Regions from separate parts of the Psychrobacter sp. DM8 genome, predicted to be linked through region 1. Evidence: riboswitches for the same ligand, from Rfam matches in the RefSeq annotation. Region 1 holds a riboswitch; the other holds the start of a gene.
The links. A riboswitch is a leader RNA that binds a small molecule or an ion and turns the genes downstream of it on or off. The one in region 1 is predicted to bind thiamine pyrophosphate.
Positions count from the first base shown of each region.

Region 2: linked by a shared signal. The riboswitch ahead of thiC (phosphomethylpyrimidine synthase ThiC) and the one ahead of thiM (hydroxyethylthiazole kinase) in region 1 are both predicted to bind thiamine pyrophosphate.

Region 1 is NZ_CP195538.1:2,023,559-2,040,291, forward strand. It holds gene ACR64J_RS08555 (TerD family protein) at 1-28, opposite strand, end outside; gene ACR64J_RS08560 (ATP-grasp domain-containing protein) at 180-1,325, shown strand; gene ACR64J_RS08565 (sugar transporter) at 1,389-2,588, opposite strand; gene ACR64J_RS08570 (S1 family peptidase) at 2,932-4,155, shown strand; gene ACR64J_RS08575 (phosphoribosyltransferase domain-containing protein) at 4,226-5,488, shown strand; gene ACR64J_RS08580 (HAD hydrolase family protein) at 5,587-6,408, shown strand; gene ACR64J_RS08585 (cysteine protease StiP domain-containing protein) at 6,460-7,623, shown strand; gene ACR64J_RS08590 (HpcH/HpaI aldolase/citrate lyase family protein) at 7,704-8,771, shown strand; TPP riboswitch at 8,887-8,975, shown strand; gene thiM (hydroxyethylthiazole kinase) at 9,033-9,830, shown strand; gene thiE (thiamine phosphate synthase) at 9,827-10,486, shown strand; gene thiD (bifunctional hydroxymethylpyrimidine kinase/phosphomethylpyrimidine kinase) at 10,483-11,265, shown strand; gene ACR64J_RS08610 (DMT family transporter) at 11,310-12,248, shown strand; gene ACR64J_RS08615 (alpha/beta fold hydrolase) at 12,280-13,092, opposite strand; gene ACR64J_RS08620 (enoyl-CoA hydratase/isomerase family protein) at 13,336-14,133, shown strand; gene ACR64J_RS08625 (DUF805 domain-containing protein) at 14,279-14,722, opposite strand; gene acnB (bifunctional aconitate hydratase 2/2-methylisocitrate dehydratase) at 14,901-16,733, opposite strand, start outside.
Region 2 is NZ_CP195538.1:110,889-127,621, forward strand. It holds gene ACR64J_RS00520 (endonuclease/exonuclease/phosphatase family protein) at 1-401, shown strand, start outside; gene ACR64J_RS00525 (NADP-dependent oxidoreductase) at 441-1,433, shown strand; gene ACR64J_RS00530 (EcsC family protein) at 1,607-2,488, shown strand; gene ACR64J_RS00535 (alpha-ketoglutarate-dependent dioxygenase AlkB family protein) at 2,485-3,114, opposite strand; gene ACR64J_RS00540 (alpha/beta fold hydrolase) at 3,281-4,159, opposite strand; gene ACR64J_RS00545 (ABC transporter ATP-binding protein) at 4,206-6,119, opposite strand; gene ACR64J_RS00550 (EamA/RhaT family transporter) at 6,422-7,333, shown strand; gene ACR64J_RS00555 (fructose bisphosphate aldolase) at 7,523-8,413, shown strand; gene ACR64J_RS00560 (DUF4276 family protein) at 8,480-9,133, opposite strand; gene ACR64J_RS00565 (AAA family ATPase) at 9,130-10,218, opposite strand; gene thiC (phosphomethylpyrimidine synthase ThiC) at 10,285-12,333, opposite strand; TPP riboswitch at 12,560-12,676, opposite strand; gene ACR64J_RS00575 (oxidative damage protection protein) at 12,758-13,048, opposite strand; gene argH (argininosuccinate lyase) at 13,241-14,614, opposite strand; gene ACR64J_RS00585 (histidine kinase) at 14,743-15,894, shown strand; gene ACR64J_RS00590 (LytR/AlgR family response regulator transcription factor) at 16,197-16,733, shown strand, end outside.

The sequences.
Region 1 (16,733 bases):
CCAGTTGTTGGACTTGGGTTTGGCTCATGAATAATCCTTGATTGTCTATAATAGTGTAGTCTGATTGCCCTATAGTAGCATGGATGCCATCAGCTTTTTAATGCTCGATTATGGTATTTATAGCTTATGACAGTGTATATAATAATGCTGATATTCATCACCGATTCATTGGATTAATTATGCCCAGCGACACTCGTACTACTACAGATATAGCCAGTGTTTGGCTTGCAGAAGGACAGTCAAGCCAGCGCGATATGCTCGCAAGCTTGCAAGCTCTCAAAGCAACATCTAACACACCATTTCACGTAATCGCTTCACATCGTCATAATAGACCTGAGATATTTGAATGTGCAGATAGTATTTATCGAGAGCCCCATTTAAGTATCAGCGATGATGAGTCATTGACAGATAACCCTGTTGAAGCTGAGCCTACTATGCCGCGTTGGCAGTTTGTATTAGAGCAAGCCCAACAACAAAAGGTAAAGGTGCTCCTCACGGGTCGCAATGGTATCGATTATGAAGCGCACCGTGATACCTTTAGCGCTGCTGGTATTCGTCTATTGACGGGCGCAACGAGCGTTGACGCCTTAGAGTCTATCGATGATAAGTTTGCCTTTATGCAGCAATGTCATGCTCATAATATCCCCGTAGCAGACGCTTGGCGGTTTGATACTACCGCTGAGCTAAAAGCCCTTCTGGCCCAGCATAGTCATCAGCCGCTATGCGTAAAGCCAGTCACAGGTATCTTTGCCCAAGGATTTTGGCGGCTTGACTCTAGCAAAGCGTCAGATGAGGCCTACGATAGTTTTGAGCACTTGTACTTTACCGAAGCCAAAAAAATAAATACCCAGCAATTTATAAGTGCTTATACCAATAGTCAAATGGTAAAAGAGCGCCCTACTCCTATGCTGCTTATGCCTTTTTTACCAGGGCAAGAGTACTCTATCGACGTGGTCTGTGAGTATGGCGAAGTCTTGGCCGCAATCACCCGTCATAAGACGGGAAAAGTTCAGCACATTGGTTATGAGAAGCCGGTTATGGAGGTTGTCGTTCCGCTGATTAAAGCCTTTGGCTGCGACGGTATCGTCAGCGTACAGACCAAAGCTGATGATGAAGGCCTGCACCGCGTCCTTGAGATCAACTCGCGACCCTCAGGTGGTATCGGTTATACGGCTCATAGCGGCGTCGATCTGACGCAAGTGGGATTTGGTTATTGGCTTGGACTCACGGACAAGCCCAAACTTGAGGATATCGTCAAAGAAATCACACCTTGTCAGGTACGCTCGATTATGACCAGTGTGAAGATAGAAGAGCAAGCACTATAGTAAGGTCGTTTTTATTCTGGGTCATTACCTATAATAAGATGCGCCTTTATCATAGGTAATGATTTAATGGTTGTTGGCACGTAATTCAGGAAACCGCTTGATCATAACGATAACGAGTAGCAGCGCTAACACAGCAATAGCAGCGCCGACGTAACCCACGCTTGAGAGTGAGATATAGGTGACTGCGTAACCGCCTAGCAATGCACCCGTACCTATCCCTAAGTTGATGATGCCAGAGAACATCGCCATCACCATGTCTTGAGCGTTAATATCGATTTCTATCACTTTGGATTGGATGGTCAACATCAGCAGTATCATGGCGGTACCCCAAACTATGGTGACTATGCCAAATAACCATATCGACGTTGCCGTCCATGACATGAGTAGCATTGCGCCTATTATGAGCACCGTGGATGCTAGCATCATGGTCGTGCTCGATCTGTCACTCCAGCGACTAAATATATAACTGCCGATGAGTCCTGCGCCGCCAAATAATAATAAAATAAGCGTCACTAAGTTCTCACTCATCGCGCCGACCCGATTTAAAAAAGGTTCGATATAAGTATAAGCGGCATAATCTGCGGTAAAGATGATAAAGCAGAATAAATAAAGGCTGACCAACAAAGGATTATTAAGCAGTTCTGGAATTTTTCTAAAGGAGCCGTTAAACATACTGGGCAATGTGGGCAGCAGCTTTGCTTGTAGCACAAACACGATAAAAGCGATGATTCCGATACCTGCAAAGGTGGTACGCCAGCCAAACCATTGACCTAATATACGCCCTATAGGCACGCCTAATACCAGCGCTAAAGACGTCCCTGTAGCCAATATACTAAGCGCTAATGCTCGCTTGCCCTCAGGCGCTACTCGCAGCGTTATCGCTGCAGTGATGGACCAAAATATCGCGTGCGAAAAGGCAATCCCTACTCGGCTCACCAAGAGAACCTGAAAACTCCATGCAAATACAGATAAAGCATGACTGGCAATAAAGACTACAAATATAGCCAGTAGCAAGCGCTTACGCTCAAACCTACTGGTCAATAGCATCAGAGGCAATGACATAAGAGCGACGACCCAAGCGTACAGCGTCAACATCCAGCCAGTCTCAGCGGCTGTAATCGAAAAGTCTTTGGCGATATCGCTGAGCAGTGCTACAGGGACAAATTCTGTAGTATTAATCACAAAAGCGCTGACACCCATCAAGATCACTCGAAAGTACTGCGTGCGGCGAGATACTGAATCCACCTCAAAGTTATTTTCCATATCACTGACTACTATAAAAAAGTGCTCAGATAGCACGGCTGACCCAAGAATGAGTGCTAGGACCTAGGAAATATGAGTAAAGAGTAATGCTCACCAATTTGCAGTAATATAGCTCTACTTTTAAATCCAGTTTCGTTCAGCGGCATATTCTAGTACATTGTTTTTTAATTATCTATCAGACTTATGTTCACGGTAATTGATTAAGTTCATCAAAATATCTTTGCCCTCCAATTCTCTGCAAAAACCGTTAGAATAGATACGCTTATGCACAACATAACTGTATATTTATAAGGGTAAATTTAGGGACTAAGCCCATGACAAAAACTCAAGCAGAGGGTAAGCGATGAGCGCACAGACGACGCTAGTGTTAGGCGCAAATACGGTTATTGAGCAACCCAACTGCTTAGTCGCTTTTACAGCCAATAATTCGCTTACATTTGGTCAGCAGCTCGGTCTGCTTTGGTTGCCTTTAGATGACAGACGAAAAGCCGCTTGTAGTCCCGCCTATCTACATGCGTCCAAAGACTGGGCGCAGCTAGATGATGCTAACAACCCAAGCGCATGGCAACTTAATTTGCCAAAATTGTTTGAGACGCAAAACGTGAGCTACTTGCAACTCATTGCTTATACTTACTACGAGCCGAGTTTAGATTTACCAGCGGTTGAATTAGACACTATCAGTCTGACTTTGAATGATAGTGCTATTCATTATGAATTTGTAGCCAATGAGCGTCATGTCAAAGCCGCTATAATATTAGAGATTTATCAGCGTAATGGTCAGTTTAAGTGCAGGGCGCTGGGTGAGAGCTCAACCCAAGGGCTAACAAGCCTAGAGCAGCGCGTGCAGGTGAGCTTAGATACTCGCCTGCCAGATACTCATGCGCTCATTCAATCCGCGCAGCAGCAGCAACGAGACCAGCGCAATAATGAATCGCGCCCACCGCGTCATGTCACCCCTGGCGAGACGTGGACGGGTACAGCGTTCGCGATTGATTCCTATCATCTACTGACCTGCTATCATGTCATTGAGTCGGCAGCGATGATAGGTATCCGTCAGCAAGGGCAGCCTGACCGCGAGGCGCAAGTGGTGATGAGCGACATCGGTAGTGATTCAGCTATCATTAAAGTTTGCGAGCCACTACCGAGCCATCTACCACTTGCCCAGCAGTGCTCAGATATATTAGGCGAGACCATTACCACCTTAGGCTTTCCGCTATCAGGCGTCAGTAGTCAGTTGCAAGTGACCCAAGGTTGTATCTCGGGGTTGACAGGGTTTGGCGATGATATCCGCTATATGCAATTTACCGCGCCTATCCAACCTGGCTCTAGTGGTAGTCCCTTATTATTGCCAACAGGCGAGGTCATCGGTATGGTGACAGCCAGCCTCGTTCATGAACAGGCACAAAATATGAACTATGCAGTGAAATTTCAGTTATTATCTGCCCTGCTTGCCAGCGCTGGTATTAGTTTGAATAACTCACACTCTGTATCAACCTCAACGTTGAGCACACCACAACTAAGCAAACAAAGCCGCAGTGCGCTATGGCTGGTGGGTTGTCAGGGTTAAAATCCCTTTACACTTATATAAAATTATAACGTTACTAAATATCGAAAATTAGAAACACCAAGGAATATGAATGCCAAATCAGCAACACAGTACGAGCATCACCCTACCTCGCGGTACCTTGAATTTAACTTATCAAACCAATAGCGCACTAGATAATAATACCCCTTGTCAATTAGAAGACTTACTTGGGTTTGCGCAGCGTATCAATCCCAAACGTGCTTTTTTGTTTGTCTCAAAAGTCTTAGGTCGGCATATTCCTGTCGCGCCTAGTACCATGCGCACTGCTTTTACGCATTTGGCAAGTTTAGTGCCTAACGATCTGCCTGAACCCATTTTGGTCATAGGTATGGCGGAGACTGCCGTGGGATTGTCGGCAGGCGTTCATCAAGCGCTACAAACGCGCTATTCTAACGCGCTACTACTAAACTCTACGCGCCATGCCCAGCATAGCGATAATAATAAGGAGACTTTGCTGACGACGTTTAGCGAAGATCATAGTCACGCCAGCCAGCATCTCATTTATCAAAGCTCTGATAGAATCACTCAAGAGCAGCTACTCGCCAGCAAGACCTTGATTATGGTCGATGACGAAGCCTCAACGGGTAATACTTGCGTTAACGTGGTGACCGCTCTACGTCACTCTGGTCTAAGCCAGTTAGAACAAGTGCATCTAACGACTTTGGTGGATTGGTCACTCAATCAAGAGGCACCTGATGCTGATGACTACATCTCTACTCGTTTGCCTGATATCGACTTTCAGCGTCATCATCTATTGTCTGGGGCGTGGCAATGGACGGATGCACCCAATCCTGAACCTATCGTTATGCCTTCGGTAGATACCACAGAAGCAGGCTCGCAGCCGTTGGGTAATACTGGCAATTGGGGACGCTTTCCGACACTCGATAGTACCGATGGCTTTGCTGATTATCTTGCAGGGTTTCAGTCCTCATTTACCCGTTTTAGTGGACGAGCGACGTTTGATAAAGCACAGTTGCCTGCGCGGATTTTAGTACTCGGTAGTAATGAGTTTGTGTGGTTGCCGTTTTTATTGGCAGAATGGCTTGAGCAAAATACTGACTCACAGAATAAAGTGAAGTTTAGCGCCTTAACGCGCTCGCCTATCGCACTCGGTGGTGCGATTACTACCATGATCAGTTTTCATGACAATTATGGATTGGGCATGACTAATTTTGCTTATAATGTCGAGCCTAGCGATTGGGATTTGATTGTATTGTGCGTGGAAACGGCTGCTGATAGTGTGGATGATATGTGGCAAGGTTTAGATAATGTTTTGGTGGTAGGTTGTGATGATGGAAGTCTAGATTTAGCCTAGGGTGTGGTTAGCGAAGCGTAACCCACCGTTTAAACTTACGAAAAGGTGGGTTACGCGACCAGCTTTTTTAACTTTATACTTCATTAACGGACACTTTTATGACCACCCCTTTCTTCCAGACCAACCCCGAAATCATCAAACCCTACGCGCTCATGGATTTAGACGATACGCTATTTCAAACGCAGCGTAAGATCGACGCTTGGGACTTGCCAACGGCTAAATCTGAGAGCTTAGTCTGCGCCACGGTAAATAAACAAGGCGAGCCGTTAAGTTTTATGAGCCAGCGTCAAGCGAGCTTTTTTAATTGGCTCCTTGCGAGCACTGAATTGATAGTCGTCACTGCACGCGATCGAGACGAGATTAAACGCGTTAAACTGCCTTTTGACAGCTGGCAAGTGCTGACTCATGGCGCGATTGTTTTGACCAATGATGGTAAGCTTTTGAGCGCGTGGCAGCAGCATATGTATCAGCAGCTAAGTCCTTTGCAAGACAAGCTTCACCAGCTTAGCCAGCTATTTGCAACTCATAGCAAAAATGAGAACAGTCATCTGGTATTTACGCCGCATATCGACAGCTTTAGTACTGGTTCTAGTAACAAAGAATTAACCATCTATCTAGCGATAAAGCACGCAAAAAAAGACCATCAAGCGCTAAAAGAATTGGCTAAAAAATTGCCTACACTCATACGTGATTTTGAGCGACACTTTTATGTCCATGTGAACGCTAATAATCTTGCGATACTGCCACATGCGGTGCATAAGCGTCACGCGGTGCAGTTTTTATTAGACCAGCATTTAGATGTCAAACGTCCAAGTTTTGGTTTTGGTGATAGCTTAGCAGATTTACCCTTTCTACAATTGCTTGACTGGTACGGCATGCCCAATCATGGTCAAATGCATGACCATACTAGTCGCAAGTAAGTTTGATTTTAGAATATTAATAACAATCGCTTATACAAGTAAAACATCTTTATGACCCATCATAATATACAAAAATTAGATAAATACGGCTCAGGCAGCTACCTATCTTCTGACGTCACCGTACTGCTCGACATCGTCGATAAAGATGCGGTTGCCGATGTGCCTACTCAACAAAAAGAGGCGCTGATTCAAAGCGGGCAGCGTCATTATTCGGACATGTTGACCCTAGAGCAAGCACCAACGACGATGCACGAGCAATTATACCAGCAGGCATTAGCGCAAGGTACAGATAGAACAGCGACTGATATTGCTAATTTGGCTTATACATTGCACGATATCTTTGTGCAGACAGTCGATAATGAGCATCCGCTGGTACTGATCAGCTTAGTGCGGGCAGGTTTGCCGATTGGCGTGTTATTGCAGCGTGCCCTATCAGACGATAGCGATAGCGACTATAACTTGCCCAGTGTGCATTATGGCATTAGCATCATTCGTGATCGCGGCCTGGATCCTATCGCTATGCAGATGATATTAGATGCTCATCCAAACAGTCCTATCATATTTGTCGATGGCTGGACAGGCAAAGGCGCGATTTATCAGGAGTTGGCACGTAGCCTTCAGCCATTTAACGATAGCAGTCATCCTCATTTTGCTACTATTTTTCATCAAGGAAAAGACGTTATTCCCCTCCTGACACTCGCTGACCCAGCAGGTGTCGCTTGGCTTGCGGCGAGCGAGGAGGACTGGCTCATTCCATCAGGTCTACTAAATAGTACGGTGTCAGGACTGATATCGCGTAGCCTGTATACCGAGCCACAATCGGGACTACATCGCAGTGTATTTTATGATAACTTAGTAGAGGTAGATCATAGCTTAGCCTTCGTCGATCATAGTGATGCCGCGCGCCGCGCCTTGACGAAGCCCTTGCAACGTTTGCCAACTTTTAAGCAGCCACGCTACCAGACTGCTCGGCTTATAGATAAAATAGCGGCGGATTATCATATTACTAATCGCAATCGTATCAAACCGACCATTGCCGAAGCGACGCGAGCGATATTACGCCGTGATCCTGAGCGCATTTTGCTGGCGAGCACCGATCATCGGGATACGGTATTATTAAGGCATTTATGCGACGATCGCGATATCACTATTAACGTCTTAGGTGATAAAATATTGCCTTATCAAGCCATTACTTTGATCAAGCAGCGTAGCTAAAAAGATTAGCATTTAACGACCTAGTCCTTGATAAATCCTGTCTATTAAAATTTTATACTCACTTATTTATGATGCCTACTATGTCAGATACGTCAAACAACGAATCAAATATTTATAGCCATACTCAGTCCTATACGCATCTGATCACTGAGCGTCACGATATGATTAAGCCGATCACTTACCATCCTTATCAGTTAGGTGCTAGCCTATATATGCCAGCCACTCGTGAGGATATTTGGCAAGTGATTAAGCGCGATAAGTTACCGACGATTAACAGTATTATTATCTGCCTTGAGGATGCGGTCAGCCACAATGATGTCGAGCTGGCACTTGAGCGTTTGCAGACTCTGCTAAGTACTTGGTCAGCGCATAAAGATACCATTAATAAGCCATCAAATAATACTCAGGCAAAAATTCAAGGCCAGCCAACGCGCCCGCTAGTATTTGTGCGTCCACGTAATCCGATGATGCTACAGCAGTTAGCAGATTATCCTCATATCGATCTGCTCGACGGTTTTGTCATGCCCAAAGTCGATATGTGTAGCTTGTCCAATTGGCGTATGGCCTGTCAGAACTTAAGTGACGATCAGCTGTTGATGCCAACGCTTGAGACTGCTGCGCTGTTTAATCCGCACCATAATCAAGAGCTGGCTATCGGCTTTAAAGAAGCCTTTAGTCAGCCAGTCTTTGCCCTACGTATCGGTGGCAATGACTTGTTTGCCACCTTGCGCCTGCGCCGCCCCAAAAACAGTATCGTCTATGACACGCCTATAGGTACTTTGGCCTATCAGCTGCTGGGCTGCTTTGTGCCGCATGGCTTTTATCTGTCTGCCCCTGTCTTTGAATATCTCGATCAGCCGATGCTGTTTATGCAAGAGCTTGGACGCGATGTTAGTTTGGGTTTGGTAGGCAAAACCGTCATTCACCCCAGCCAAATTGCCTTAGTGCAGCAGGCTTATTGTGTGCCGATAAATATGCTTGATGAGGCGCAAGCTATCCTCCATACTGAGGCAAAAGCGGTGTTTAAATTTAACAATACCATGTTAGAGCCTGCGACTCACCGCGCTTGGGCGACTGAGATCGTCAATCGCGCCGAAGTGTTTGGGACAATTAATAACAACAGCAATGAATTTAATTCAAGAATGTAAGTTAGATTTACCAAGTCTTGTATTGTATTACTTTGATAAGCTCGGTAAGATGCTTTGTATTGGTATAGATTGATTAAAACCTTTATCCTAAAAGTTATTATATAAAATATCAAAACGTTATTCACAGGGGCGCCGTTAGGCTGAGATGTACCCTTAGAACCTGATCCAGATCATACTGGCGTAGGGAGTGTATAGCCGTCACCGTATCCACTCGTGATGCTATGTGTTTTCTCGCCTGCCATTTTTAGTTATGGAGAGAAAATGCATCCTCAATCGATTCATTCTTGCTTTACCTCATTTCGTACTCAAGCGCCTTTAGTACACAACATCACTAACTTTGTCGCTATGAGCACCGCAGCCAATGTTTTACTAGCCGCTGGTGCCTCGCCTGCTATGGTACATGCCCAAACAGAAGCACCAGAGTTCGTGCGCTTATCTCATGCGCTCACCATCAATATTGGCACGTTATCGCCAGACTGGCTTGATAGCATGCTGACAACCGCACAAGTCGCTCATGAGCAAAATATCCCTTGGGTCTTAGACCCTGTAGCAGTCGGCGCTACCGCTTACCGCTTGCAAAGCTGTGAGCGCTTATTAGCGTTCAAGCCTGATGTCATCCGTGGTAATGCCTCTGAGATTTTGGCACTAGCGGGTATGAGTAGTCAAAGCCGTGGTCCTGATAGTGGCGATACCGTTGAGGCAGCCAAAGTTGCCGCCGAAGCTCTCACCAAACATGCCAAAGTCGTCGTCGTCACAGGCGAGGTCGATTGGGTCACTGATGGCACGCAGCAATGGAGCGTACATCATGGCGTACCTATGATGACTCGTGTGACCGCGATTGGCTGTGCACTGACGGCTTTAATCGGCGGCTTTATCGGTAGTAACCGCGATAATCTGACAGGCGCTGTCATCAGTGCACTCTGCTATTACGGACAAGCAGGTGAGCTGGCAGACAAGGCAGCCAAAGGTCCTGGTAGCTTCTACGTTGAATTCTTGGACGCCCTTTATCACTTAGACGCCGATCAAGTCTCTAACAATGCCAAGGTGACCATTATATGAATACCTCTACCCCAAAAACCACGCACAAATCTAGCGAGGCACTGAGCTTGTACTTAGTTACCGATAGCGCCATGTGCACGGAGCGCGGTTTGATTGATACCGTTTGCGCAGCGATTGACGGCGGCGTCACGATGGTACAACTGCGCGATAAACACGCTAGCGATGATGAGTTGTACCAGATAGCCTGCGCGCTCAAAGAAGCCATCGCTGGACGCGTGCCACTCGTGATGAATGATCGCGTTGCTATTGCCAAAAAAGCCCAGCTTGACGGCGTACATCTTGGTCAAGGCGATATGGCAATCGATGCAGCGCGAGCTATTTTAGGCGCGGACGTTTGGCTGGGACTGTCGATTAATACTCTCAATGAGCTACAAGTAGCGCACGCCAAGCATCTCTCGCAACTGGACTATGTCGGTATCGGTCCTGTCTTTGCCACTCAAACCAAACTTAATCACGCGCCGCCTATCGGTATAGAAGGCTTGAGAACTCTGGTCGCACAGAGTCAATTGCCTAGCGTGGCTATCGGCGGTATCGGTCAAGACAATGCAGCTGATGTTTATACCACAGGCTGTGATGGTATCGCTGTAGTGTCAGCAGTTTGCGCCGCTCTCGATCCAAAAATCGCCGCCAAAACCTTGTTAGGAGCAAAACAATGATCGCCAATATTTTAACGATTGCGGGTACTGACTGTACTGGCGGCGCGGGTATTCAAGCTGATATTAAAGCCATTAGCGCCAATGGCGGCTATGCGATGAGCGTGATCACCGCCGTCGTCGCGCAAAACACCCAAGGCGTCCAGCAAATCCAGATGCTACCTACCCAGATGGTACGCGCGCAAATTGACTCGGTGTTTAGTGATGTGCGCGTCGATGCGGTCAAGATCGGTATGCTGGGCAGCGCTGACATGATTCACTGCGTGGTTAAGGCCTTAGCGAAATATCAACCTAAAAAGGTGGTACTAGACCCCGTCATGGTTGCCAAAAGTGGTGACCGCCTGCTTGACGCAGATGCACTGTCAGCGATGCGCAAACTGCTACCCCAAGTCGGACTCATTACGCCCAACCTACCAGAAGCGGCAGATCTGCTTGGTGAAGATGAAGCCAAAAATCGTGACGAGATGCTAGCGCAAGCCAAACAGCTAGCAGTACCGACGTTTTTGAAGGGTGGACATCTACAGCAAGACGATTCGCCAGATTTGCTGTACGTCGACGGCGTGCATCAATGGTTTGAAAGCGTGCGTGTCAATACCAAAAACAGTCACGGTACAGGCTGCACGTTGTCAGCCGCGATTGCGACCAATTGGGGGCGCGGCGAGCCATTAGATATTGCCTGCGCAAAAGCAAAAACCTATTTAACTGGCGCGCTACAACACGCAGACAAGCTTGAGGTGGGGCAAGGTCAAGGGCCTGTGCATCATTTTTATGAGTTTTATTAAGTTTAAAACATTCAATAACTAAGCTGGTTTAAAGAGTACTTATTATGGTTAAAAATGGATTACCAGCACCTTACGTTATGCTTTTATTAGCGCCCCTACTTTGGGCGACAAGCAACGTGACAGGCAAGCTTGGCAAAGGCTGGCTAACCCCGTATGAGATGACGTTTTTTCGCTGGTTTATTGCCACCCTTATCTTGACGTTTTTTGCTCGCAAGCTTATTGAAAAAGATTGGGCGGTGATTAAGCAGCATTGGCTGTGGTTGTTTATCGTTGGCGGGGGTGGTTTTGCTTTATTTAATATTGTTCTATATAGCGCATTCTCAATGGGAGCATCCGTCGTCAACGTGTCTATTATTACGGCACTAATACCTTTTGGAGTGATTTGTTTTAGCGCTTTTATTTACAAGGATAATCCGCACCTATTGCAGTGGCTAGGCATTGGGATTGCTTTTATCGGTGTGATTTGGATTTTGACAGGGGGACAGCCTTTTATATTATCGCAATATAACTTTGCGCTTGGCGACTCTTTGGCTTTAGTGACCACAGGTATTTATATTGCCTACTCTATTGCACTACGTCATGCACCCAAGATTCATTGGGCAAGTCTCATGTGGGCGATGAGTTTGGCAGGTTTAGTGGTTGCGACGCCGTTTTATGGTTATGATTTGGCACAAAACGGTATTCACTTTCCAGATTGGCGTGGCTGGCTCATGTTGCTTTATATTGCGATATTCATCTCCATTATCTCTAAGCTGTTTTATATGGAGAGCGTCATTCAGATTGGCGCTAATCGGGCGTCATTGGCTATGAACCTACTACCTGTGTTTGGTGCGGTAATGGGGGTAATGTTCTTTAAAGACGAGATGATGACCATGAATCATATTATCGCGCTTGCGCTGGTTATGATAGGTATCATCAGCTCAGAGTATGGGGCTGCGCTAAAACGACAACCCCATATGCAGCTGGCAAGTACTAAAAATTAGCTAAGATGACTGATACTAGGACTGACGAGTACTAAGACTGGCGGGCTAAAAATTTGCTCATCACTTTATTGACGGCATCAGGCGCCTCTACCGTTGAGGTATGTCCTGAGCCTTTAATGACCGCAAGCTTAGAGCCTTCGATAGCAAAGTGCATACGCTCAGCCTTGCTATAAGGCGTTGCCACATCCTCGTCACCCACAATGATGAGCGTCGGTGTGGTAATGCTGCCGAGCTGATCATAGATGCCTTGACGCTCAATTACTCCAGTTGTTGCCTTGACGACGCCGCTCTTACGATTACTCTGTAGCATGGACAGCCACTCTTTGCGGGCAGTTTTTTGTGCTTTGTCGTTCAAAAAGGTCGTGCCAAACATAATCGGCATGACCTTTTTGCTCACCCGTTTCATTCCCAAAAAGCGAATTGCAGTCACAAGCTTCTTGTAGCCAGGAATATTGTCCGGATCCTCAGCATCAGCAGAGGTATCTATTAGCGTCAGCGTATTTAATAGATCAGGGCGCTTAATAGCGACGCGCTGCCCGACAAAACCACCCATTGATAGTCCAACATAGTGGCAGCTATCGACATTTAGTATATTGAGTAGCTCAATTGCATCACCTGCCAGCGTGTCCATATCATAGCCGTCTTTGGTAATCTGTGACTGCCCTTGCCCGCGAAAGTCAAAAGCGATACAGCGATAATCGTCTTTAAAATGCTCTACTTGATTTTCAAACAAACGCGTATTCCATAGCAGTCCGTGAGCAAAGAGCATAACAGGCTTTTGCTGATCATCTGGCGCGCTGTCTTCATAATATATATTGGTATTATTGATCTTGATAAATGGCATAACGACTTCCTTGTGTTGGTATTAGTGTTCAGGTATCCGTATTTGGATACGGTTAAAGCGACTTGACCAAAGCAACTTGGTATCCTGTATTAGGATAAGTCACAAAGACCCGCTTTTACAGTAGTATTTTTGCACGAGTCGTTTTAATGTCTTATAGTGGCGTTAAAGTGCATAGAATGGGGTTTATCCTTATCATAAACTGCTATAGTATTTGGTCACTCCCAACCTTTTAAAGGATATAACATGTCTCAGGCTCTCGTCGACTATCAAAGCGACAATCATATCGCTACTATCACCATGAACGATCCCAAAACACTCAATGCTTTTAGTACGCCGCTCAAGCAAGCAATGCTAGAGTCTCTTGAAAAAGCGGACCAAGATGATGAGGTACGCGTTATTGTCTTGCAAGGCGCAAATAATAACTTCTCTAGTGGCGGTCACATAGGAGAGATGCTTGAGAATGGTATGGAGTCCGAAGCGCTGGTCGCCAAACTTGATTTTATGCTGCGCGAAGTCGCCGAAGTCAGCCTAAAACTGCGTAATATTCATAAACCTATCATTGCAAAGCTAGAAGGTGCAGTCGCTGGAGCAGGTATGAATCTAGCGCTCACTTGTGACTTTCGTATTGCTAGTGATAATGCAAAATTCGTGCAAGCCTTTGTCAATATTGGTCTGATTCCAGATGCAGGCGGTATTTATCTATTAAATCAATTAATCGGCGCTGCCAAAACCACTGAGCTGGTCATGCTTGGTGATAAGTTAAAGGCAGAAGATGTCGCACGCCTAAATCTAGTCAATAAAGTCGTCAGCGCTGAGGAGCTAGATAGCGAGGTTATGGCATTAGCCACACGTTTGAGTCAACTACCAGGCAAGGCTCTTGCCTCTATGAAGCATATGCTAAATGTCCATGCTTACTCTGGACTCAATGAAGCACTCGATATGGAAGTCGAACAGCAAAACTTAATGGCAGTGACCGATGACTTTAAAGAAGGTATTAGCGCTTTTATGGAGAAGCGTAAGCCAGTTTATCAGGGTAAGTAAGTCCTAAAAATACCCTTTATTTTGGCAAAAGTTTATTAATAAAGGGTTTTTAGGTTCTTAATAGTTAAACACTATATTTTGATTTTAAATGATATGTTTTGGCTGTATTTTTAATATTATCTAAAATTAAATAATAATCTCAAGCTTACTTTGCTGGCGGACCCCATTGATTGGTTTCACGCTTAGTATCGCTAGCCATAAACACTAGCAATATGATAGAGCCTATTAGCGGCACAATGGATATCAAAAACCACCATCCTGAGCGATTAGTATCGTGAAGGCGGCGTATAGAAACAGCAATGCCAGGTAAGAATAGCCCAAGCACAACTATAATATAAAACAGCCCAGTTTCCGAGCTAAATATAATTGCATCGAGCACCATCGCTGCGATGATCAAGCCCATTTGCACTAAGAAGAAATACCAATATTCTTTACGGCGAGCGCGATCAGAGAAGTTAACATAGTTTCTCAAGCCTTTTTTAAACCAATCAATAATCCCGTAGTTTGCTTCTGCAGCATGATTATTATTGACAGTATTCTGTGGTAAGGGTGGCGGCGTCGCTTTATCAAGCATATTTTTAATTTCCATAGTGATAATCAGTTAGAACAAAGTTGCTCACTAAAAATAAGCGAACGCTTTTGATTATAATCACTCAATAAAAGTTTGCAAACTTTATTTATATTTTGTTTTGTCATAACATAAAAAACCCCGTATCACTTAGATACGGGGTTTATTTTTATCTAACTAATTAGCTTGAAAGCAAATACTAGGTCAACTGAGCAACGTTAATTTTATCCGCTTCTTCAGTGTACTCTTCCATACGGTCAAAGTTCATGTACTGATACACTTCCTCGCCCATGCTGTTGAGCATGCCAGCGTATTGCTGGTACTCATCGTTAGTTGGCAATTTACCAAGTACCGCGGCTACTGCAGCAAGCTCTGCAGAGGCTAGGTATACATCAGCGCCTTGACCTAGACGGTTCGGGAAGTTACGGGTAGAAGTCGATACCGCAGTAGAGTTCGGTGCGATACGTGCTTGGTTACCCATACATAATGAACAGCCAGGCATTTCAGTACGAGCGCCAGCTTGAGCGTAGATGTTGTAGTACCCTTCTTCCATCAATTGACGCGCATCCATCTTAGTAGGTGGCGCAATCCATAAACGAGTCTTCAGGCTACCTGCTGGTACGTCTTGTAGCAGTTTACCTGCTGCACGGAAGTGACCGATGTTGGTCATGCACGAGCCGATAAAGACTTCATCAATAGTATCACCAGCGACGTCAGCCAAGGTTTTTGCATCGTCTGGATCATTCGGACAGCAAAGAATCGGCTCTTTAATCGTGCTCATATCGATGGTCATATCGATAGCGTATTCTGCATCTTCGTCAGCACGCATTAGGCTTGGGTTGGCGAGCCACTCTTGCATTTGCTCGATACGACGGCTGATAGTACGCGCATCGCCATAGCCTTCACTAATCATCCACTTAAGCAGCGTGATGTTTGAGTTCAAGTACTCAGTCACTGACTCTTCAGATAAGGTGATAGTACAACCAGCAGCACTACGCTCAGCTGAGGCATCAGATAGCTCAAATGCTTGCTCAGCCGTTAGGTCTTCTAAACCTTCAATTTCAAGGATACGGCCGTTAAACTCGTTGATTTTGCCTTTCTTATCGACAGTCAAGTAACCTTCTTTAATCGCTTGATAAGGAATCGCATGGACTAAGTCACGTAGCGTGATACCAGGCTGACGTTCGCCAACGAAGCGGACACGGACAGACTCAGGCATATCAAGTGGCATAACACCAGTCGCTGCTGCGAATGCGACCAGACCAGAACCAGCTGGGAACGAGATACCCATTGGGAAACGAGTATGCGAGTCACCACCAGTACCAACGGTATCTGGAAGTAGCATACGGTTAAGCCACGAGTGAATGATGCCATCGCCCGGACGTAAGCTGACGCCGCCGCGGTTCATGATGAAGTCAGGTAGTGTGTGCTGAGTCTCAACGTCAACTGGCTTTGGATAAGCAGCCGTATGACAGAATGACTGCATAACTAGGTCTGCTTGGAAGCCCAAACATGCCAAATCTTTTAGCTCATCACGAGTCATTGGACCCGTAGTATCCTGACTACCAACTGTAGTCATCTTAGGCTCACAGTACATACCTGGACGTACGCCTTGCAGGCCGCAAGCTTTACCAACCATTTTTTGTGCAAGGGTAAAGCCTTTACCAGTATCAGCCGGCTCTTCTGGCTTAGCAAATACGTCTGAATGACCAAGACCCATGTACTCACGAGCACGATTAGTCAAACCACGACCAACGATTAATGGAATACGGCCACCAGCACGAACTTCATCAAGCAAGGTCGGTGAATTTAGCTTGAACGTTGACAATACTTCATCAGAGTCATGCTTAGTGATTTTGCCTTCGTACGGATAGATGTCAAACACATCACCCATGTTTAGGTTATCAACCGCTACTTTTTCGATTGGTAATGCGCCAGAATCTTCCATAGTATTAAAGAAGATAGGAGCGATGTTGTTACCTAGTACCAGGCCGCCACCACGTTTGTTTGGCACGTTAGGAATATCTTCACC
Region 2 (16,733 bases), 1.0 Mb from region 1:
TGCACTGCGAAGTTCAACCCATTGGCTGGGATATCCCTGTCGTTATCTTGTGCGCGCATCTTAATCTATTTGAGCGCGACCGTATCAAGCAGTACGAGGCGATCAGCGACTACGTGCGTAACGCCATTGCTCCTGATCAGCCACTGATATTGGCAGGTGATTTTAATGATTGGAAAAAGATGTCTTGTGATAAATTAGCGACCAATCTCGGTATGACAGAGGCTCTGCGGTGCTGTCATGGCAAGCTATTACCGACGTTCCCAGCTAAACTGCCTGTGCTCAGCTTAGACCGTATCTACGTGCGCAATCTGACGATTAAGGATGCTTGGGTACATACGGGCAAGCCGTGGTCGACGCTATCAGATCATCTACCGATTAGTGCAGAGCTGGTGTTGGCTTAGCCTGATTACTTTTAAACCATCGAAAAGGAAGACGCAATCATGTCTACGCACGCTATACCAAAAGACCAGCACGCTGTACTGATCAGTAAATTTGGTACGCCTGAGGTCATGCGCTACGAAGGTGGCGTTCAAGTCCCTGACATTGGTGATAACCAAGTACTGATAAAGGTCGCGTATGCAGGTATCAATCCTGTCGATTACAAGACTCGTCAAGGCAAAGGCTGGGGCGCAGACAATATTCAAAAACAGTATTTCGATAAAGGGTGGTCTGCCATTTTAGGCTTTGACGTCGCAGGTATAGTCGTCAAAAGCAGTAGTGATGATTTTGCTATCGGTGATAAGGTTGCTGCGCTTAGCTTCAATGGACAGTGCTATGCCGAGTACGTGGCGGTTGAGGCAGGGCTACTTGCTAAAGTGCCCAAGACTGTTAGCTTAGAGCAGGCAGGGGCGGTGCCTTGTGTCGGTCAAACAGCATTACAGTTCATTGATTTTGCCGATATAAAAGCAGGTGAGCACGTCGTTATGAATGCCCCTGCTGGCGGCGTTGGGCAATTGGTCGTGCAACTGTTGATGGACAAAGTGGCGACGATGGGCATCAAAGTTACCGTGATCTGCTCACCTGATAAGTACGACAAAATCTCAGGTTTGATCGATAGAAACCAGCTAGCGGGCTGGATTGACTATACTAAAGACGATAATTTCCCTAACTTACAAGCGGATGTGTTGCTAGATTTGGTCGGTAACGAGGCTGGCGTGCGCGCGCTGAGCGTACTTAAACCTCGCGCGCGCGTCTTCGTGCTACCGACGATTTGGGTGGATAAGCTTAAAGAGGCAGGTAGTGACAAAAACCTAAGCGTAGAGGGCTATGCAGTCAAGCCCAATGGTCAAGACATGACGCGCGTGCTTAAGTGTCTTGCTGATAGCAAGCTGACGCTACAGATTCAGCAGGTTTATCCTTTAGCACAGGTAGTCGCCGCTCACACTGATCTGCAAAAGGGCGACGCCTTTGGCAAATTGGTACTTGCCGTATAAGTTACCTTTATACTACCTATCCGTGTTTATCCTTACAAAACCAATGCGTGTAAGCCGCTATAGTATTCATACCGCGGCCTTTATTGATCGCTTCTAAAAGCGGCTGGTTTGAATGTTTGGTTCTCAGCCGCCTAGCTTTTAATTACCACATAATCATTATTAAGGATAAAAAAATGACCGATGCAAAGGATAATGCAAATAGCGACACTAGTAATAACACCAAAAGTCACGGCAGAGGTAACGTTTATGCTGCTCAAGTACGCCAAGAGATAGAGGCATGGAAAAACCCTGATCAAAATATAATAGATAAAACCTTTGCAGCTTTAAGTGCGCCAATAGACAAGGCAGGTGATGCGCTAATGAACGCGCCGCAATTAGGCGAGACGCTCAAGCAAGCGACGCAAAAAGCCATTGTAACTCTAAGCGATGCAGCAAACTGGACGCTAGATACCCAAGATGCTATAGAGGCTTATCGCAATACGCTGGGCAATAGTGACTCGGTCAAATCTTTCGATGACATTGCAAGCTTAGATATCGCGGATGTTGATGAGCAAGTGACATTATTTAAGAGCAAATACGTAGCACTGACAAGTGCACAAGGCGTAGCGACAGGAATGGCGGGCTGGGCGGGTATCAGTGTTGACGTGATGGGACTAATCACCGCCAATCTGCGCGCTATCGGTGAGTATGCTACTTATTATGGTTTCGATATGAGTCAAAAAGGCGAACAGCTATTTGCCATGTCACTGCTAGCAGTTGCGACTTCTGCGTCTGCTGATGAGCGTAAAGCGGCGCTTGAGGATACGGCAAGCTTAACTCAAGACCCTGAGACTAAGGCATTTAATAAAATAAATGAAGAGCTGATGTCGCGAATACTTAGACAGACCGCAACCAAAGTGGCGACCAATATGGTCAAAACCAAAGCGGCGCAGATTATTCCTGCGGTAGGCGCTGTGGTCGCAGGCGGCGTCAATGCCAATTATACGGCAAGTGTGTGTGAAGCGGCGTATCAGTGCTACCGCGAGCGTTTTTTAGATCGTCAAGAGTCAACTTAAACGAGCATACGCCGAAAGGTTAAGCTGATACGGCCCGAATCAACAGTTGTGGTCTTGGTGATGCTGTGCTTCCAAAACGTTTGCGTATCCCCACGCATGACAAGCAGCTGACCTGACTTAAGATAGAGCGCAGCTTTGACAGGCTTGTTTTGGTGTCTGATAGTTTTGTGTTTAAAGACAAATTTGCGTGTGGCGCCCAAAGATAGCGCCGCGATAATAGGACGGTCACCTAGCTCCTTTTCATCGTCAGCATGGTAGCCCATACCCTCAGCTCCTGACGGATAATAGTTAAGCAAACAGGAGTTGAAATTGGCCTTAATACCTCGCGCTAGTAGTAATTTCTCGATAAATTGTTTCACATGAAACACAGCGTCTGACCAAGGAATGCTCGAATGCGTATGGCCTGAATAGCGATAGCTTGTGCCGTCGTCACCCATCCAGACAATTTTGCGGCTAGTGATATGTGTCTTGCCAAACAAAGTCACACGATCAGATTGCCAAGGCAAGTCAGCCAACAAAGCTTCGTATAACGCATTAGCGTCCTCAATCACCACACCAAAATCATTCAAAATACCATCACAGGGTAGTAAATTGTGCTGAGGAGTGAGCGGGAACAAATCAGTCATAGGGCATCTAGAGTCAGTCCATTGTAAGCGTAACTGATATTAATTTTGCGCAGCCTCTGGCTGCAACGACACAGCACGCAAGGAAAATTGATATCAGTTGCGCGTTAAAATTAAATGTATCTGTTTTATTTAGTATTTACTATACCCTATAGATTAAAGATGTTGTTTACTTGTCATTGAAGTCTTTTAGGATGAGCTTAGCGCATTCTTCTGGCGCTTCTACAGGGAGTAGATGTCCATTTTCAGGCATAACGATCAGCTGATCTGCAGGGACGAATTTTTGCCAATTTTTGCGGACTTGATCGTTAATAAAAATAGTGGGTTTACCGATAATTAAGGTATAAGGAACGGGGGTCTTTTTTAGGGCGTCGTCGATATAGGGTATGCCAAAATAGCTTGCCAATTCTTGCTTTGGACTAAAAATAAAGCGGTAACTGCCATCGTCTTGCAGCTCAAGGCTTTGCTCAGCAAAGAGGTGCAAGTGCTCGTCTGAGATACGACGATAGGCATTTTTGCTACGTAAGTTATCATAAAGCTCTGTCACACTTGACCAAATATTTTGTTTACTCAGCGCGCTTTTAAAGGGTTCTCGAGTGAGCAGAACCTTACGAGGAATGAGCTTGTATAGCCTTGCTTGGCGTTTGGTAAAAGTCACAGGCTCAATTAAATATAGCTTTGAGAACAGATCAGGACGTTTAGCCGCTGCCATCGCGGTCGCAGTCGCGCCTTGTGAATGACCGATACCGACTACAGGCTTATCTTGCGTCTGCTCCAAAAACTTAATAAGAAGATCGGCATCCTGCTGGCGGGTCAACACTTTTGCCTTTGGCTTATCATACCAATAGCCGCGCATAGCCAGCGCGCTGATATCAAAATTTGTGGAAAGCTGGGTGAGCAGCGGTTTGTAATTACCGACAGTAAAGCCATTACCGCCATAAAAATGAGCAGGCGCGCGCTTAGTGTTTGTATGTGCGCCAAGAGTACTTAAATCGTAATACCGCGCTTTTTTCTTTTTGAGGGTAATCGGTTTGGCAAAATCTTGCATGACAGCACTATCCTTATACTTTGTATTCGTTTAACTTTATAATGGTTTAGTTATCTTCACCTAAGAACCCACCACTTTGACGTTGCCACAAGCGCGCATATACACCACCGAGCGCGAGTAACTCCTCATGGCTACCTTGTTCGATGATCTGGCCTTGCTCCATAACCACCAAGCGATCTAGGGCGGCAATCGTTGAGAGGCGATGGGCAATCGCAATGACCGTTTTGCCCGTCATGATGTCGTTTAGACTCTCAGTAATGGCAAACTCAATCTCAGAATCAAGGGCACTGGTGGCTTCATCTAATAACAAAATCGGCGCGTTTTTGAGCATGACGCGCGAGATAGCGATACGCTGACGCTGACCGCCTGAGAGCTTAACCCCGCGCTCACCAACATGAGTATCAAGACCTGTATTGCCTTTATCATCGTATAAGTCTTTGACAAAGTCCCAAGCCTGCGCTTGTTTGGCGGCAGTTATAATCTCGTCATCGCTTGCATCAGGTCGACCATAAGCGATGTTTTCGCGGACGGTACGATGAAGTAAGGAAGTGTCTTGGGTAACCATACCGATTTGCTGACGCAGGGACTCTTGAGTGACCTTGTCTATAGCCTGTCCATCGATACAGATTTTGCCACTATCGACATCGAAGAATCTTAAGAGCAAATTGACCAGTGTTGATTTACCTGCGCCTGAGCGCCCAACCAGACCGATTTTTTCGCCTGGTTTGATATCGAGATAAAAGTTATCTAGTAGTTTAACTTGTGACAAGTTTGATGCGGCAACCGTTTTGACCTCATCGATACGCGCCCCTTCAATATCGCCATTCTCCTCACCTTCATAACTAAAATCAACCTGATCAAACACAATATGACCGTCAGTGACTTTTAGAGTGGGCGCATTTGGTACATCGATAATAGTTTGCGGCGCTGATAACGTGCGCATACCGTCTTGTACCGTACCGATACTCTCAAACAGGCTAGCGGTTTGCCACATGATCCAGCGGGTCAGACCGTTTAGGCGTAGTGCCATCGCCGTCGCCGCAGCAATCGCGCCGACGCCAACGGCGCCTTGTTGCCACAAATAAAGGCCGATACCTGCGGTACTACTGACCAAAATCACGCTAATGAGATGAGTTGAAACCTCCAAATAGCTTACCCAGCGCATTTGCGCGTGTACCGTACCCAAAAACTGACCCATCGCATTTTTAGCATAACCTAGCTCACGGCGTGAATGACTAAAGAGCTTGACGGTCATGATATTGGCATAAGCGTCGGTAATACGTCCAGTCATGAGTGCGCGAGCATCTGCTTGTACGATAGCAGTTTGTTTTAATTTAGGAATAAAATACCACATCGTCAAAGCGACTAAGATGAACCAAGCGATAAAAGGTATCAATAATAAGCTGTCTAAATTAAATAAAATGACGCCCGTTGTAATAAAATAAACAGTAACGTACATAAACATGTCGGTGACCGTCATCACCGTATCACGTACCGCAAGCGCCGTTTGTATTACTTTGGCTGAGACGCGACCTGAGAACTCATCTTGATAAAACTGCATCGACTGCCCAAGCATACGCTGATGAAAACGCCAGCGCATCTGCATGGGGAATACGCCTTGTAAGGTCTGAAAATGAATAAACGACGATAAGGCAATCCAAAAGGGGCTAACTAGCATCACTGCAAACATAAGCAGGAGCATATCGCCTTTTTTTAGCCATAGATTTTGCGGGGTATAAATCCCAAGCCAATCGACAATATCGCCAATCCAAGCAAACAGCATGGCCTCATAAACGCCAATACCCGCTGAAAGCACCATAAACAGCAGCAGCCAGCCACGCAGGCCTTTGGTACAGGCCCACAAGAACTTTAGCAGACCATCACGAGGTGCAGGTAGCGGCATTGGAGATTCAGGAAAAGCGGGCAGACGGGTTTCAAAAAAGCGAAAAAGTGCATTCATAGGTAGCAAACAGACAGTAGTATCAGCGTACAAAAACCAGCATTAGTACTCGCGGTTTTGTGCCTTTACTTTTAGGATTAGAATAATCGGATATTTTATCAAACTTCATTATCAGGCTTACAGGCTAATTGTAAGCTGGGATCGACTGATGAGGATACTCTTAGTTATCAGGACTATTTAGAGGTACATATAAGTGAGTCGAGATATAATCATTGCTGATTATGAAATATATTGTTACATTCTCTACTGACTTAATTTTGAAAACATTGAACATCGATTTATTTTATTTGAGGGCAAAACTGATGTTGTATTTGATTATTGCAGTGCTGTGCAGCGTTGCCGTTTCGGTGCTATTAAAAGTGCTGCGGCAAAAAGATATAGATATTCGTCAAACGATTGTCGCCGGTTACCCTGTTGCCTTTTTACTCACTCTAGTCCTGCTCAAACCTGATGTCAGCGCTATCAGTACGCTTGGCGGCGCATGGCGCATTATCATCGCCCTTGGTATTTTACTGCCGCTCGTTTTTGTTATTCTTGGCCGTGCTATCTCAGCGGTAGGTATGGTTGCCACGGACGCCGCTCAGCGCTTATCACTGATTATTCCTATCATTGCCGCTTTTTTATGGTTCGGTGAAGTGCTGACAGGGACACGTATATTTGGCCTACTGCTGGGTTTTTTAGCGCTAGGCGCGCTGGTGTATCGCCCGCAGCACTTGGCTATAGCTACCACTAGTACTGCTAATATAGATCATCCTAGCGACAGCACGACTAGCAATAACAGTGCTCTCTCATACGCTAGGCAGACGCCACTTTGGTTATTCGGTGTTTGGGCCGGCTATGGCATTATTGATATTTTATTTAAGCAAGTCGCCAAGCAGGGCGCCGCCTTTCCATTAACGCTATTTGTTAGTTTTGGCTTGGCAGCTGTGCTGTTATTTATCTATTTGCTTATCACCCGAGTGCGCTGGCAGGGCAATGCTTTGGCAGCAGGTCTGCTGCTTGGCGTACTAAACATGGGTAATATTTATGCATATGTGCGCGCCCATCAAGTCTTGTCTGAATCACCAAGTATCGTCTTTACGGGTATGAATGTTGGGGTGATTACCGTCGCTACCCTTATCGGGGTTGGCGTATTTAAAGAGCATCTTAATCGCATTAATATGTTAGGAATTCTGCTGGCTATCTGCTGCGTTGCGGTGCTGTTTTTGGCGTAAACTTGAGTTAGGATTTACTGATTAAAATTTGACGGTTAACCGACTAAATACAAGCAAATGCTAGCGCTTATGGTAAGGTAATTTATAATTCGCTATGGGTGTTGCTACGTCGTTAGGAACGAACATCGCTAAGCGCTTATAACACGTTATGATAAAATAAAGATTCAATAAATAGAGGATACTTAATCAATGGAATATCAAAAACAACTACAACGTATAAAAGAGGGTTCAGGATTCATCGCCGCACTCGATCAAAGCGGCGGCAGTACGCCTAAAGCGTTAGAGAATTACGGCGTAAACGGTGATGCCTACGATAGCGATGATGCTATGTTCGATTTAGTGCATGAAATGCGCGCCCGCATTATGACCTGCGACTGCTTTGATAATGAGCGCGTCCTTGGTGCGATTTTATTCGAAGATACGATGGATCGTGAAGTAAACGGCAAGTCCACTGCCAACTACTTATGGGAAGATAAAAACATCGTTCCTTTTTTAAAGGTAGATAAAGGTCTAGCTGAGCAAATGAGCGGCGTGCAAGTGATGCGCCCGATGCCAGATTTGGATGCGCTACTTGATAAAGCTAAAAAGTACCCTGTATTTGGTACTAAAATGCGTTCAGTCATTTATGAGCCAAGCGTCGATGGCATTGAGCTTGTCGTACAGCAGCAGTTTGATGTCGCCAAACAAATCATCTCTAAAGGCTTTATGCCCATTGTTGAGCCTGAGGTCAATATTGATAGCGCACAAAAACACGAGTGTGAAGTGATACTCAAAGCAGATATTTTGCGCAATCTGGATCGTTTAAACGACGATCACCAAGTCATGCTTAAACTGACTTTGCCAGAGGAAGAGGGCTTTTATCAAGAGCTCGTCGATCACCCAAAAGTGCTCAAAGTAGTCGCGCTATCAGGTGGTTACAGCCGCCAGCAAGCTTGTGATAAGCTCAAGCAAAACCCAGGTATGATCGCCAGCTTCTCACGTGCCTTTACCGAAGGCTTAAGTAAGCAGCAGAGCGATAAAGAGTTTGCTGAGACCATTGATAACTCGATCAATGAGATTTATGAAGCGTCAAAGGTTTAAGTAAGCGTAGACAGTGAATGACTTATGTGCAATTCAATCCCAACCAACATGATGTTTGTTGGGATTTTAACTTTGTGCTTTGAGCAATAGGAGTTTCTCAATCCATGAGTTGAAATGCTGACAGTTATTTCTAATCTCATCTAGACCTATTTCTTGAGCTATTAAACTACCATGAAGAGGTTTTTGATAAGACTTCAATAGGTTTAGTATTCTTTTTGAAGGGGAAGTAACTTTACTATTATTAATATGTTCAGGAGTTTCAAAACTGGATGTTTCTTGAATTAATAGATCAACGTCTTCCTGTTCAAACCAATCTGAAAATTTCTCTGGTTGTGAAAATAATAGTGCTTCAAACTCGTGTAATAGTAGGTTCGGTATGAAGTTAATACAGCCCATATCTTGTTGCCAAACCTTCTCGATTGTCAAAATCTTATCAAAAATACTAACATTTCTCTTAGATTCATTAAGACCAATCCAGTTTTCAGGAAGTCCATAATAGTCCACCAGCGTTGTTACCCAAGAAGAACAGTCTTCTTTACATTTCATTTCTATTTGACGCTTGACTTTCGAATAACTTGAAATACCACCTTTATGTCCCGTACTAGTTGAAAAAATTATAGGGTAAACATAAAGACCCTGAGGCTCAAAAAATGTACAAAGTACGTCACGCACAAATGTTTCTTCCGTTTGTCCTTCACAAAAAATAAAAATTCTGTTCATCGCGAGGGTCTTCCTCCTAATAGGTTTTTCTCCCATATTTCACCAAGTGTGTATTCTTCAAGCCACTGTTGTATTTCTTCATTTTCGTGAACACGTCTGAATTTTGACTCATGATCAATTCTATCAACCACAATCAAGTCCTTGAAAGTAAACTCAGAGACTAAGTCAACAGATTGGGTAGAGATTATTATCTGTTTTTCTTTAGAAATTGATTTTATCAATGATGAGAGAATAGTTATTGCATAAGGGTGTAAACCTAACTCAGGTTCATCTATTAAAATAGTTTCGGGCTGATATTCTTGAGGTTGTAGAAGCACTGTGGATAGACAAATAAACCTTAAAGTACCATCTGATAATTGATGTGCTTTAAAAGGGATGTCATAGCCATCTTCAAACCACTCAAGCTCAATTTGTTCTGAATTTAATGGATTTGGTCTAAGTAAAAATTTACCAAAGAATGGGGCAACTAACCTCACAGTTTGTTCAATACGTTTTAGATGCTTTGGATAACGTTCTTTAAGAAGAAACAAGAAAGCAGCCAAATTCCTTGCATCAGGTCTTAAGTACATATTATCGTTAATCATGCCTCGTTGTTTCATGACAGCAGTATCACTAGTATCATGGAAATGATATATTCGCCAATTCTTTATAGTGGGAATTGTATAATCGTATATTCTCGTTCTACTTTGATGTTTATGAACATAGGTTTCAAAATGACCAGAACCCACATGCCAATCTCCACGCATATTCCACCATAAACTTTCATTGGTAAACATTAAGCGATTATCTTGAGTAGCTTCGAGGGTAAACTTATAACCATTATTACCAAATAGTAGCTCTGTTTTTAAATGTTCTGTAGACTTACGTCCAAAGTGCAATATGCTATCTGGTCCACCAGATTTGCTAGTATAGCTCTGTAAGTTTTCGTCTAATAATTCATGTATAAATTTAAAAAAACCAATAAAATTACTTTTTCCTGACCCATTTGCGCCAATCAAAACATTAAGGTTTGTCATCTCAATATTACAGGATTTAATTGACTTAAATCCTGTAATAGACAAAGAAGATAGCTGGTTATGATTCATAATGTTTTCAACTAGTGAAATAAAATGTAAAACTCTTTGACTAGTTTAACTTAAAAACTATAACTCTCACACCTCTTTGTACAACTGTCGTCCCTCGCTATGGTATTTCTCGGTCATCTCTTTCATGCCTTGGCGAACTTCCTCTAAGCTCGCTTCACGGGCTTGCTCGACCAGTTCAGTATCGACCTGCTTGATACGGTGGTTCTCGTCTTGAAGATCACCGCTACTTGGCGTGACTTTATTTTCCAAGCCTTTGGCGTACTCACGCACATTTTGCGTGATTTTCATCGAACAAAACTTAGGGCCACACATGGAGCAAAAGTGCGCCGACTTGTGCGCGTCTTTGGGCAAAGTCTCATCATGGTATTCACGCGCGGTATCAGGATCGAGCGCTAGATTGAACTGATCATCCCAGCGAAACTCAAAGCGGGCTTTGGATAACGCATTATCACGCGCTTGTGCCCCTGGATGGCCTTTGGCAAGATCGGCGGCATGAGCGGCAATTTTGTACGTGATGATACCGTCTTTGACATCCTTTTTATTAGGCAATCCTAAGTGCTCTTTGGGCGTCACGTAGCAGAGCATGGCGGTGCCAAACCAGCCAATCATCGCCGCCCCAATAGCACTAGTGATATGATCATAACCAGGTGCGATATCAGTCGTCAACGGCCCTAAAGTATAAAAGGGCGCGTCCGCGCAGATCTCAAGCTGCAAGTCCATATTCTCTTTTATACGGTTCATCGCCACGTGTCCGGGACCTTCGATCATCACTTGTACATCGTGCTCCCAGGCCACTTGAGTCAATTCGCCAAGGGTACGTAGCTCACCAAATTGCGCTTCGTCATTGGCGTCTTGCAAACAGCCAGGACGCAGGCCGTCTCCTAAGCTAAACGCGACATCATACTGTTTCATAATCTCGCAGATGTCCTCAAAATGGGTGTATAAAAAGCTTTCTTTATGATGAGCCAAGCACCACTGCGCCATAATAGAGCCACCACGCGAGACGATACCTGTCAAACGATTGGCGGTCAGCGGCACGTAGCGTAGCAGCACGCCTGCGTGAATGGTGAAATAATCAACACCTTGCTCGGCTTGCTCAATTAAAGTATCGCGGAATATCTCCCAAGTCAGATCTTCAGCTACGCCATCGACTTTTTCTAATGCTTGGTAAATCGGCACGGTACCGATGGGTACGGGTGAGTTACGAATCAGCCATTCACGGGTCTCGTGGATATGATTACCCGTTGATAAATCCATGATCGTATCCGCGCCCCAGCGCGTCGCCCACGTCATTTTTGACACTTCTTCGTCGATAGAGGAGCCGAGCGCTGAGTTACCGATATTAGCGTTTATCTTCACCAAAAAATTGCGTCCGATAATCATCGGCTCAGACTCAGGGTGATTGATGTTATTTGGAATAATGGCGCGTCCAGCGGCAACTTCATCACGGACAAATTCAGGGGTGATAATCTTTGGCGTATTGGCACCAAAGCTTTCACCCTCGTGCTGGCGCATGTCAGTTAACTCATGCTGTTTTTGTGTTTCGCGGATAGCGATGTATTCCATCTCAGGCGTGATAATACCGCGGCGCGCGTAGTACATTTGCGTGACATTGCCTACTTTGCCATCGACGTCTTTAGCACGGCGCGGTTTGTCGATGTGCGCAAACCTAAGGTTAGCGGTACTAATGTCACGTGCACGGGCTTGCCCGTATGAGCTAGACAGACCTGTTAGTTGTTCGGTATCACCGCGCTCAGCGATCCAACCCTCGCGTAATTTAGGCAACCCTTTGGTGAGATCAATATGAGCATCGGGATCGGTATAAACGCCTGAAGTGTCATAGACATAAAACGGCGGGTTGTGCTCCCAGTCCGACTCATCAACGTCTTGAATAGGCGTAGGATCAAGTGTAATCTCGCGCATCGGCACTTGTATATCAGATCTCGATCCTTGGATATAGACTTTACGAGAAGCGGGGAGAACACGATGCAAGTCGCGAGCGTCCTCCTCAAAACGGGCATCGGCAGAGGTGCGATGGGCAGGGGTTTTTAGTGCATCGGCTTTTTTGTCAGACGATTTTTGATTAGGTTTTGATATTAGGGTTGAAGCTGTCATATGCTGTCCTAGCGTGTTGTTTTGAATAAAATCAACACCGCCAGTAGCTGCGGGACAAGCATAGAATTTATATCTATCTTAATTGCATAAAACGTTTTACTACGATGATAGGCAGTCAAACGCTTCAAAAATCAGTAGGCGCCACTTCATATTAACCAACGTGTTCTAGCGATAAGAGACAGTATGGTAATAAAAAGGCATTTCTGCGCGCCTAATAGATAGGTATAACGTATGCTTAAGACTTCCCTGCGTCGGTACTAACCGCATCAGGTTCGGCGGGTGATCTCTCAGCGAATGCGCACTGGCTTGTGACCAATTGCACACCGCACCCCGAGTCTGTCAGTGTTGTAAATTTGCTGCTGGCAGGTTTACACCAGCAAGCTTTATAGTAGCAAAATTAGCTTAGGATAAATAGCAGTTTGCTTTATTTCTCTGGCGTCCAACCTTGCGCACGCTCGTAGTCTTCATTATCTAAGAACTTATCCCGCTGCTCAGTCAAAAACTTTTTGGCTTCAGGATCCATCATACTCAGATGATTTTCATTAATGAGCATGGTTTGTTGCTCAAGCCACTCTTTCCATGCCTTTTCAGAAACTGTATCTTGTAGCTCTTGACCTTTTTTGTTTGGAAAAGGCGGATGCGGCATCTTTGGCAAATCTTGCTGATATTTGCGGCAAAATACGGTATTGGCTTGCGGGTTAAAGGTCTCAGTCATGAGGTGCTCCTTATTGATTTTATGAAATTATTTATTAAATATTAGTATTTATCTATGATAACGGTCTTAGTCAATTTAGCAAAGGCTATCAGGTGTATAGAAGGTAACAGCGAGTGTGCCTAAGAGAATGAACAAAAATACCCGCAACAATGGCGGGTATCTTTATAAAAGATATACGTTGGTAAATATCAACTAAGCAAAAGCCTTAAGGCGGGCTCGGCCGTTAATGACCGCTTGCTTAACTTGATTGGGCGCTGTGCCGCCTAAATGATCACGCGCCGCGAGTGAGCCCTCAAGCGTTAAATACTCAAAGACATCATCACCGATAGCGTCACTAAATTGTTGTAATTGAGCTAGTGACAAGTCACTCAAATCAACGCCCTCCTTGATACCCAAAGCGACTGCATGACCGACGACTTCATGAGCATCGCGAAAGGCGACGCCGTTACGCACTAGATAATCGGCCAAATCGGTCGCTGTCGCATAGCCTTTCATGGTAGCGGCGCGCATAGCCTCGATGTTTGGAGTGATATTCGGTAGCATATCAGCAAAGGCAAGGAGTGAGCCGGTCAACGTATCGACGCAATCAAATAGCGGCTCTTTATCTTCTTGGTTGTCTTTATTATAAGCGAGCGGTTGGCTCTTCATCAGACTAAGCAGCGTCATCAGTTGACCAAAGACGCGCGCTGATTTACCGCGTACCAGCTCTGGCACATCAGGGTTTTTCTTTTGTGGCATGATAGATGAGCCGGTACAGAAGCGATCGGGTATCTGCACAAAATTAAACTGCGCCGACATCCATAAGATAATCTCCTCGCTCATGCGCGATAAATGCATCATCAAGATCGAAGCGTTCGATGTAAACTCAATAGCAAAGTCACGATCTGAGACGGCATCAAGTGAGTTTTGGCAAATGCCCTCAAAGCCTAGCAGCTCGGCGGTGATGGTACGATCTATCGGAAAGGTCGTACCAGCCAAAGCTGCGCTACCGAGCGGCATCTGATTCATACGGCGACGAGCATCTTTTAGGCGCTGGGTATCGCGGTATAACATCTCAAACCAAGCCATGACATGATGACCAAAACTTACTGGCTGCGCGGTCTGCAAATGGGTAAAGCCTGGCATGATAGTGTCGGTATGCTGCTCAGCCAGATTAAGGAGACCGCTTTGCAAGCGCACGAGTAGCTCAATGATATTATCAGTCTCCTCCCTTAGCCAAAGACGAATATCGGTTGCCACTTGATCATTACGGCTACGCCCCGTATGCAGTTTTTTGCCAACTGCGCCAATCATGTCTGTCAGACGCGACTCGACGTTCATATGTACGTCTTCAAGGGCAATGGACCACTCAAATTCGCCCGCTTCAATCTCAGCGAGCACCTGCCGTAGACCTTCTATGATCGTTGTAACCTCATCATCAGCCAAGATACCGCAGCGACCAAGCATCGTCGCATGGGCAATTGAACCTTGGATATCGTGACGGGCAAAGCGTTGATCAAAGCCAACTGACGCGGTAAAAGCGGCGACAAAACTGTCAGTGGCCTCACTAAAGCGCCCGCCCCACATCTGCTGGCCCTGACTATTTAGAGCAGCATTTGACGAATCGTTTTGTTCAGTGCTGCTCATAGTATCTGTGCTAGAATCAGAGACAGGTGACTTTTTATTTTGCTCAGAATCAATGGAGCTATCAGGGTTTGAAGAAATGGCGTTCATATCGGTCTAAGACTACTCATAAGAATAAGCACTCAAGTATAGCAAATGATGAGGTCGCCTTACTAGCGGCGCGCTTAGAGTTTTTTATCCCCAAGCTCATGGTCATGATGAAGCCTTGGCAGTGGCTGATGTACCTCTTTTTTTGGTCGTTATTTGTTACTATCACTAAGCGCCAAGATTTGGTTACAGGGTCTGATTTTGCCATTTTTTTTGCAGGCTATTTTTTTCAAAACGTCATCTCAATCCTTCCTGTTTTATATCTTATCGATTATCTGCGACCCATATTTAAAAGCATGAGTAACGTTAGAGTCAGCGTCTATATCATAGCGCTATTTATAATCAGCTCTGCTGTAACTATGATTTTAGTGCAGTTGGTAATGATTAATTTTGATTGGCTCAAGTACGATACTCGAACGTTTATCATAGACGTTATGCTCGATAGTATTGTGGGCGGCGGTTTTACTTTAGTCTTTATCCTATACTTTTTACGCCGCTACATGGAGCTAAACGCTCTCAAAGCCTCATTTGAGGACAAGCTTGGCGCGCAAAACGATATGATTAAGGCCCGTATTGCTCCGCACTTTTTCTTTAATACCGTTAATACACTAATCGCCCTTATGGATTCTAATCCTGCGCGCGCCTCTAAATTACTAGAGCACGTCTCAGCGCTCTTTCGTGCCAGCTTCAATGGCGCTCGTGAGATCAGTTTTGAAGAGGAGATTGCGCTTTGTGAGCATTACATAGCGATAGAGTCGAGCCGATTGGCGGACAAGCTGATTGTCAATTGGTCTCTACCTGAAGAAGATATCATGTATGACATGGTCATCACTTCACTCACCTTGCAAAGTGTTCTGGAAAAGATGCTGCTCAACGTCGTAGAGATGACTACTGAGACCATTGATATTCATATAAAGGTCACGTGGGAGCAGCACCGCGTTATCATTACGATTACCGTGCAACTGCCTAGCAAGACTTTAATGGTTATTTATGATTTGCAGCAACACATGGATTTTTACATTCAAACTGAGCGTTTGCGCGCTTACTTTGGCGATAGCGCTACTATCAACAGTACGGTCACAACTGAACAGATCATCACTAAGATAAACTATCCGCTTCAAGATGTTGGTCTGTAACGCTTTTAAAACAACCTTTTTTAACAGCTGGCATATTTATTGCTACATTATTACTACTATCGATAATGGTCTAGCTATTATTATAAATAACACGAGTTAAATTGATGTAAAAAGATAACGCAACAGGCTTTTACCTCAAAAAATTGTCTTTAAAAGGGTTTTTTACAGCTTCTGAAATACAGTGGTTATGTAAAGTAGTGAATAAATAAGTGATAGATAGTATTAAAAGAATATGAGCATATACCAGTATAATATCTATACTACTAAATAGCGGTCACATATAGTTTAAGAGAGGATATTACATGCGGATTGTAGTTTGTGATGATGAGCCATTAGCGCGTGAGCGTTTGGTGAGAATCGTGCAAGAGTCAGGTCATAAAGTGGTTGCTCAGGCAACGACTGGCATGGAAGCTATTACCGCCGTAAAGTCTCATCAACCCGATATTATATTACTAGACATTCGTATGCCTGAGATGGACGGTGTGCGCTGCGCTCATGAGCTCAATAAGCTTGAGCATCCGCCTGCTATCATCTTTGTTACTGCTTATGATCACTATGCGATTGCCGCACTCAGAGCCAATCCGATTGGTTACCTGCTCAAGCCTGCTAATAAAGATGAGCTGTTAGAGGCACTGAGTAAAGCCAAAAGCTTAAATGCCGCCCAGCTCAATGAGATCCGTAAACTTGAGGATCCAACAGCACGGCCTATTCGTGAGCATATCTCAGCACGGACTCATCGCGGCGTTGAGCTCATTAAACTCAAAGACATCTATTACTGTACCGCTGATCAAAAGTATGTCAAAGTGCGCCACAAAGACGGTATTGTACTGATTGATGAG